2 linked regions of the Variovorax terrae genome follow. The protein of the gene in region 1 interacts with the protein of each later gene in a pairwise test. Links are inferred from orthologs where the notes say so. Each region holds a gene or a part of one and is shown in the gene's direction. Other genes may lie near its edges.

Evidence for each region. The genes of interacting proteins can lie anywhere in the genome.
Region 2: the proteins of ftsH (region 1) and hflK interact in binary tests that used the Escherichia coli proteins (3 or more experiments, as listed by UniProt). The link is inferred for Variovorax terrae from one-to-one orthologs.

What each region holds. Positions count from the first base shown.
Region 1 is NZ_JALGBI010000001.1:1,561,607-1,566,943, forward strand. What follows is about bases 1-2,968. They hold ftsH (ATP-dependent zinc metalloprotease FtsH), read left to right. Parts: upstream 1-510; coding sequence 511-2,427; downstream 2,428-2,968. Other genes in these bases: MMF98_RS07385 (RlmE family RNA methyltransferase), read left to right, coding at 1-347; folP (dihydropteroate synthase), read left to right, coding at 2,487-2,968. In the rest of the region: more of folP, read left to right, coding at 2,969-3,317; glmM (phosphoglucosamine mutase), read left to right, coding at 3,337-4,671; MMF98_RS07405 (hypothetical protein), read left to right, coding at 4,765-5,085; MMF98_RS07410 (aquaporin), read right to left, coding at 5,067-5,337. UniProt on the Escherichia coli protein: Acts as a processive, ATP-dependent zinc metallopeptidase for both cytoplasmic and membrane proteins. Plays a role in the quality control of integral membrane proteins.
Region 2 is NZ_JALGBI010000001.1:2,133,336-2,136,301, reverse strand. It holds hflK (FtsH protease activity modulator HflK), read left to right. Parts: upstream 1-770; coding sequence 771-2,162; downstream 2,163-2,966. Other genes in the region: hflC (protease modulator HflC), read left to right, coding at 2,262-2,966; hflX (GTPase HflX), read left to right, coding at 1-728.

The sequences.
Region 1 (5,337 bases):
TGCAGGGCGATTTCCGCGAGCCCGACATGCTGCACCGGCTGCAGCAGGAGATGCAGGGCCGCTCGGCGGACGTGGTGGTGTCCGACATGGCGCCCAACCTCTCGGGCATCGAGTCGGCCGACGCGGCGCGCATCGCCCACCTGGTGGAGCTGGCCGTCGAATTCAGCCAGGCCCACCTGAAACCCGAGGGGGCGCTGGTGGTCAAGCTGTTCCATGGCAGCGGCTATGGCGAGCTGGTGAAGCTGTTCAAGCAGAGCTTCCGGCTGGTGAAGCCGGTCAAGCCCAAGGCCTCGCGCGACAAGTCGTCGGAGACCTTCCTCGTCGGCATCGGCTTGAAAAAGGCGTGAAACGGGCCTGAAAGCCCCGGGTTTCCGGGCCATCCAGGCGGCCAAGCCCTTGCTGCAGCTGTGGCTGAAACCGTGAAAAGGCGGTACTTCACGCCTTGAAACGCCTAAAATGGGGCGCAAGTATGCATCAGTCTGCCCTCTGCAGCCCCAACCGGAGTCTTGCTTGAATAATCAGTGGTTTTCGAAAATTGCCGTTTGGCTGGTGATCGCCCTGGTGCTGTTCACCGTGTTCAAACAGTTTGATGCGCGTGGCGTGGCCGGCGCCACCAGCATGGGGTACTCCGATTTCCTGGAAGAAGTGCGCGGCAAGCGCATCAAGAGCGCCATCATCCAGGAAGGCCAGGGCGGCACCGAGATCGTGGCCATGACCACCGACGACCGCAAGGTGCGCACCACCGCCACCTACCTCGACCGCGGCCTGGTCGGCGACCTGATCAACAACAACGTCAAGTTCGACGTCAAGCCGCGCGAAGAGGGCTCGCTGCTCATGACGCTGCTGGTGAGCTGGGGCCCGATGCTGCTGCTGATCGGCGTCTGGATCTACTTCATGCGGCAGATGCAGGGCGGCGGCAAGGGCGGGGCGTTCAGCTTCGGCAAGAGCAAGGCCCGCATGCTCGACGAGAACAACAACCAGGTCACGTTCGCCGACGTGGCCGGCTGCGACGAGGCCAAGGAAGAAGTCAAGGAAGTGGTCGACTTCCTCAAGGACCCGCAGAAATTCCAGAAGCTCGGCGGCCGCATCCCGCGCGGCCTGCTGCTGGTCGGCCCCCCGGGCACCGGCAAGACGCTGCTGGCCAAGTCGATCGCCGGCGAGGCCAAGGTGCCGTTCTTCAGCATCTCGGGCTCCGATTTCGTTGAAATGTTCGTCGGCGTGGGCGCGGCCCGCGTGCGCGACATGTTCGAGAACGCCAAGAAGAATGCGCCCTGCATCATCTTCATCGATGAAATCGACGCGGTCGGCCGCCAGCGCGGCGCGGGCCTGGGCGGGGGCAACGACGAGCGCGAACAGACCCTGAACCAGATGCTGGTCGAGATGGACGGCTTCGAGACCAACCTCGGCGTGATCGTGGTGGCGGCCACCAACCGGCCCGACATCCTGGACGCCGCCTTGTTGCGCCCGGGCCGCTTCGACCGCCAGGTCTACGTGACGCTGCCCGACATCCGCGGCCGCGAGCAGATCCTCAACGTGCACATGCGCAAGGTGCCGATCGGCCAGGACGTGAACCCGAGCATCATCGCCCGCGGCACGCCCGGCATGTCGGGCGCCGACCTCGCCAACCTGTGCAACGAAGCCGCGCTGATGGCTGCGCGCCGCAATGCGCGCGTGGTCGAGATGCAGGACTTCGAGAAGGCCAAGGACAAGATCTTCATGGGCCCCGAGCGCAAGAGCATGGTGATGCCCGAGGAAGAGCGCCGCAACACGGCCTACCACGAGTCCGGCCATGCGCTGATCGGCAAGCTGCTGCCCAAGTGCGACCCGGTGCACAAGGTCACCATCATCCCGCGCGGCCGCGCCCTGGGCGTGACCATGAGCCTGCCGGCGCAGGACCGCTACAGCTACGACCGCGAGTACATGCTGAACCAGATCAGCATGCTGTTCGGCGGCCGCATCGCCGAGGAAGTGTTCATGCACCAGATGACCACCGGCGCTTCCAACGACTTCGAGCGCGCCACCCAGATCGCGCGCGACATGGTGATGCGCTACGGCATGACCGAGGCGCTGGGCCCGATGGTCTACGCCGAGAACGAGGGCGAGGTGTTCCTGGGCCGCTCGGTCACCAAGACCACCAACATGAGCGAATCCACCATGCAGAAGGTGGATGCCGAGGTGCGCAAGATCATCGACGACCAGTACGCACTGGCGCGCAAGCTGATCGAGGACAACAGCGACAAGATGCACGCCATGGCCAAGGCGCTACTCGAGTGGGAAACCATCGACAGCGAACAGCTCGACGACATCATGGCCGGCCGCGAGCCGCGCCCGCCCAAGGACTGGACGCCTCGCACTCCCTCCTCGGGCGGTGGGGGCAGTGGCGGCGCCACGCCCGTCAAGCCGGATCCGGCGCCCACGGTGGCCTGACGGCCCGGGGTGAACTGATGAAAAATGGGGCCGCGAGGCCCCGTTTTTTGATATCGACCATGCTTTGGCAAACCTCCCGCTTCCAGATCGACCTGGCAACGCCCCGGGTGATGGGCATCGTCAACGTGACGCCGGACTCCTTCTCGGACGGCGGGCAGCATGCCGGCGTTTCCGCGGCGCTGCGGCATTGCGAACAACTGCTGGCGCAAGGCGCACACATCCTCGACATTGGCGGCGAATCGACGCGCCCGGGCAGCCCGGCCGTGCCGCTGGACGAGGAACTGGCCCGGGTGCTGCCGGTGGTGCGCGAAGCCGTGGCGCTGGGTGTGCCCCTGTCGATCGATACCTACAAGCCGCAGGTGATGCAGGCCGCGCTCGACCTGGGGGCTGACATCGTCAACGACATCTGGGCCCTGCGGCGCGATGGCGCGGCCGAGGTGGTGGCGCGCCACCCGGCCTGCGGCGTGTGCCTGATGCACATGCACCGCGACCCGCAGACCATGCAGGTGGCCCCGATGGAGGGCGACGTGGTGCCGCAGGTGCTGTCGTTCCTGGCGCAGCAAACCTCGGCCCTGCTGGCGCGGGGCGTCGCGGCCTCCCGCATCGTGTGGGATGCCGGCACGGGCTTCGGCAAGACGGTGGCGCAGAATTTTGCGCTGCTGGCACGCCAGCGCGAACTGCTGGGCGCGGGGTATCCGCTGCTGGCGGGCTGGTCGCGCAAGTCCTCCCTGGGCGCGGTGACCGGGCTGGACGTGGGGCAGCGCCTGGTGCCCAGCGTGGCGGCGGCCGTGCTCGCGGTGGAGCGCGGCGCCCGGGTCGTGCGCGTGCACGACGTGGCCGCAACCGTGGCGGGGCTCAAGGTCTGGTCGGCCATGAATTCGGAAAACTGAACCACAAGGACGAGGGAACATGACAAGAAAATACTTTGGGACCGACGGCATCCGCGGCACGGTGGGCCAGGCCCCGATCACGCCGGACTTCGTGCTGCGTCTGGCGCATGCCGTGGGCCGCGTGCTCAAGCGCACCGAGGCGCGCCCGACCGTGCTGATCGGCAAGGACACCCGCATCTCCGGCTACATGCTGGAGAGTGCGCTGGAGTCGGGCTTCAACTCCGCCGGCGTCGATGTGATCCTGCTCGGGCCGCTGCCCACGCCCGGCGTGGCCTACCTCACGCGCGCGCTGCGCGCCAGCCTCGGCGTGGTGATCAGCGCCAGCCACAACGCCTTTCCCGACAACGGCATCAAGTTCTTCAGCGCCCAGGGCACCAAGCTGCCCGATGCCTGGGAGCAGGCGGTGGAAGCCGCGCTGGACGAGCCGCCGGTGTGGGCCGACTCGGCCACCCTGGGCAAGGCGCGCCGGCTCGATGACGCGGCGGGCCGCTACATCGAGTTCTGCAAGAGCACCTTTGCCAACGATCTCACGCTCAAGGGCGTGAAGATCGTGGTCGACGCGGCCCATGGCGCGGCCTACCACATCGCGCCCAAGGTGTTCCACGAACTCGGCGCCGAGGTGGTGGCGATCGGCTGCGCGCCGGACGGGCTCAACATCAACCACGAGGTGGGCGCGACCCACCCGCAGGCCCTGATCGAGGCCGTGCGGGCGAACCACGCGGACTACGGCATCGCGCTCGATGGCGATGCCGACCGCCTGCAGCTGGTGGATGCCGAGGGCCGCCTCTACAACGGCGACGAGGTGCTGTACCTGATGGTGGCCGAGCGCCTGGCGCGCGGCGAGCCGGTGCCCGGCGCCGTGGGCACCCTGATGACCAACATGGCCGTGGAAGTGGCGTTCAAGACCAGGGGAGTGCAGTTCGTGCGCGCCAAGGTGGGCGACCGCTATGTGCTCGAAGAGCTGGACAAGCGCGGCTGGCTGCTCGGCGGCGAGGGCTCGGGCCACCTGCTGGCGCTGGACAAGCACACCACGGGCGACGGCCTCATCAGCGCCCTGCAGGTGCTGCAGGCCTGCGTGCGCAGCGGCCGCACGCTCGCCCAGCTGCTGGCCGATGTGACGCTGTTCCCGCAGACCCTGATCAATGTGCGCCTGCAGCCGGGGCAGGACTGGAAGGCCAGCGCCCGGCTGGCTTCGGAAACCCAGGCTGTCGAAACCGCGCTTGGCAACGCCGGCCGCGTGCTCATCCGCGCCAGCGGCACCGAGCCGCTGGTGCGCGTGATGGTCGAGGCGCGTGACGCGCAGCAGGCCCAGGCCAGCGCACAGCGGCTGGCCGAGGCGCTGCGTGCCGGCTGAGGGGAGCGGCCGTGGCCGCTGGCGGCGAGTTCGCCGTGCGGCCCGCGCTGCCTGTGCTGCCCACGGGTTCCCGATGCGAATGAAGGATTTGACATGAGTGCCTGGCTTTCCATTGCGGCGCCGTACCTGCCCGAGATCATCAAGCTCGCCCAGCCGCTGTTCACGCGCGCCAAATCGCCCGACAAGTCGCCCGAGGTGATGGCCCAGCAGATCGCGGAGCTGCAGGCCGCGGCCACCCAGAACGCCGAGGCGATCAAGCTGCTGGCCACCCAGATGCAGGGCACCATCGACGGCCTGCAGGCCGCCGCCACGACGCTGGAAAAGAAGCTGCAGCGCGCCTACCTGCTGGCCGTGGTGGCCGCCACCGTGGCGGTGCTGGGCTTCGGCGTGGCGGCCTACGCGCTGGGGCGCTGAGCCGGCTCGGCGCCCGGCAGTGGGCCGAGCCAGCGCGACAGCCCCAGGCCCGCAACCGCGCCCAGGCCCTGCGCCAGCACGAAGCCCGGGGCGCTGGCCGGCGCGATGCCCGCGAAGCTGTCGCTCAGCATGCGGCCCAGCACGGCCGCCGGGTTGGCGAAGCTGGTGCTGGCGGTGAACCAGTAGGCCGCGCCGATGTAACAGGCCACCAGCGCGCCGGCCCGCTTCGCCGAAGCGCGCAGCACCACCAGG
Region 2 (2,966 bases), 570 kb from region 1 along the record:
CCGGCGTGCGCGGCGGCCCGGGTGAAAAGCAGATCGAACTGGACCGCCGCATGATCGGCGAGGCCATCAAGCGCACCAAGGAGCGGCTGGTCAAGGTCAAGCGCCAGCGCAGCACCCAGCGCCGCCAGCGCGAGCGGCGCGACACCTTCACGATCTCGCTGGTGGGCTACACCAATGCCGGCAAGTCCACGCTGTTCAACGCGCTGGTCAAGGCCCGCGCCTATGCGGCCGACCAGCTGTTCGCCACGCTGGACACCACCACGCGCCAGCTCTACCTGGGCAACGGGCAGGACGGCGGTCGCTCGGTCTCGCTGTCCGATACCGTGGGCTTCATCCGCGACCTGCCGCACGGCCTGATCGACGCCTTCCAGGCCACGCTGCAGGAGGCGGCCGACGCCGACCTGCTGCTGCATGTGGTGGATGGCGCGAATCCCGGCCACCCGGAGCAGATGGCCGAAGTCCAGCGCGTGCTCGCGGAGATCGGCGCCGCCGACATCCCGCAGGTGCTGGTGTTCAACAAGCTCGACGCGATTGACGCGGCGCAGCGGCCGCCCTCGCTGATCGACCAGTTCGAGGTCGACGGCGTGCAGGCGCCCCGGCTGTTCGTCAGCGCGCGCAGCGGCGAGGGGCTGGCCGCGCTGCGCCAGCAGCTGGCGCAGATGGCGGCCAGCGCGATGCCCTCAATGCCCCTTCGCCACGATACCGAATTCCACGAAGCCGCGGCCTGATTGGGCACAATCGGGCCACGACCAAAAGAAGAGACTGTGCGCATGAATCCAAATCCATTCTTGTTTCGATGGGCTGCGCTGCCAGGCCGCATCAGGGGGATGTTCAACCTCAACGATCCGCGCTGGGGCCGGGGCGAGGACGGCAAGTCCTCCGAAGGCTCCCGCCCGGAGGGCGAGCCGCCGGTGCCGCCCCCGCAGAACGGCAACGGCCGCGGCCAGGGGCCGAACCAGGGCCCGCCGGACCTGGACGAGCTGTGGCGCGATTTCAACCGCAAGCTAGGCGGCCTGTTCGGCGGCGGCAAGAATGGCGGTCGCGGCAATAACAAGGGCGGCTTCGGCGGTGGCAATGGCGGGGGCTTCCAGCCCGACATGCGCAGCGCCGGCATCGGGGTCGGGCTGGTCGCCGCCGTGGTGGCGCTGATCTGGCTGGGCACCGGCTTCTTCATCGTGCAGGAAGGCCAGCAGGCCGTGATCACGCAGTTCGGCAAGTACAAGACCACGGTGGGTGCGGGCTTCAACTGGCGCCTGCCGTACCCGATCCAGCGCCATGAGCTGGTGTTCGTGACACAGATCCGCTCGGTCGACGTGGGGCGCGACTCCGTCATCAAGAGCACGGGCCTGCGCGAGTCGGCCATGCTGACGGAAGACGAGAACATCGTCGAGATCAAGTTCGCCGTGCAATACCGCCTGAACGACGCGCGTGCCTACCTGTTCGAGAGCAAGAACCCCAGCGAGGCCGTGGTGCAGGCGGCCGAGACGGCGGTGCGCGAGGTGGTGGGCAAGATGAAGATGGATTCGGTGCTGACCGACGAGCGCGACCAGATCGGCCCGCGCGTGCGCAAGCTGATGCAGACCATCCTGGACCGCTACAACGTGGGCATCGAGGTCGTGGGCATCAACCTGCAGCAGGGCGGCGTGCGTCCGCCCGAGCAGGTGCAGGCGGCCTTCGACGACGTGCTCAAGGCCGGCCAGGAGCGCGAGCGCGCCAAGAACGAGGCCCAGGCCTATGCCAACGACGTGATCCCGCGCGCGGCCGGCTCGGCCTCGCGCCTCAAGGAAGAGTCCGAGGCCTACAAGGCGCGCATCGTGGCGCAGGCGCAGGGCGATGCGCAGCGCTTCCGCTCCGTGCTGGCCGAATACCAGAAGGCGCCGCAGGTCACGCGCGACCGCATGTACCTCGACACCATGCAGCAGATCTACGGCAACGTCACCAAGGTGCTGGTGGACTCCAAGCAGGGCTCCAACCTGCTGTACCTGCCGCTGGACAAGATCCTGCAGCAGACCGGAACGCCGCCGGCGCCCGGCGCCGAGGCGCAGAACGGCCCGGCCGGCAGCGTCTCCACGGTGCCGACGCTGCCCTCGGCATCCTCGAGCCTGTCCAGCGATGCGCGCTCGCGCGACGGTGCGCGTTCGCGCGAACGCGAAACACGCTAGCCAGGGGCGCATGCTGATGCCATCCTTCGCTCATATTGATCTACAGCCCTCCGGAGGGGGCGCAGGCCGGCCAGACGGCGGCCCGGCGGGAGTCCAGAAATGAACAGAATAGGTTTTATCGTTTCGTCGCTGCTGGTGGTGCTGGCGCTGCTGAGTTCCACGCTGTTCGTGGTCGACCAGCGCCAGTTCGGCGTGGTGTACGCGCTCGGCCAGATCAAGGAAGTGATCACCGAGCCGGGGCTCAACGTCAAGCTGCCGCCGCCGTTCCAGAACGTCTCGTACATCGACAAGCGCCTGCTCACGCTCGACAGCACCGACACCGAGCCCATGCTGACGGCCGAGAAGCAGCGCGTGGTGATCGACTGGTACGTGCGCTGGCGCATCACCGATCCCTCGGAGTACATCCGCAACGTGGGCCTGGACGAGAACGCCGGCGCCAACCAGCTCAACCGCGTGGTGCGCAACGCCTTCCAGGAAGAGATCAACAAGCGCACCGTGAAGGACCTGCTGTCGCTCAAGCGCGAGGCCCTGATGGCCGACGTCAAGCGCGAGGTGCTCGAAGTGGTCAAGGGCGCCAAGCCCTGGGGCGTGGACGTGGTGGACGTGCGCATCACGCGCGCCGACTACGTCGAGGCCATCACCGAATCGGTCTACCGCCGCATGGAGGCCGAGCGCAAGCGCGTGGCCAATGAACTGCGCTCCACCGGCGCCGCCGAGGGCGAGAAGATCCGCGCCGACGCCGACCGCCAGCGCGAGGTGATCATCGCCAACGCCTACCGCGATGCCCAGAAGATCAAGGGCGAG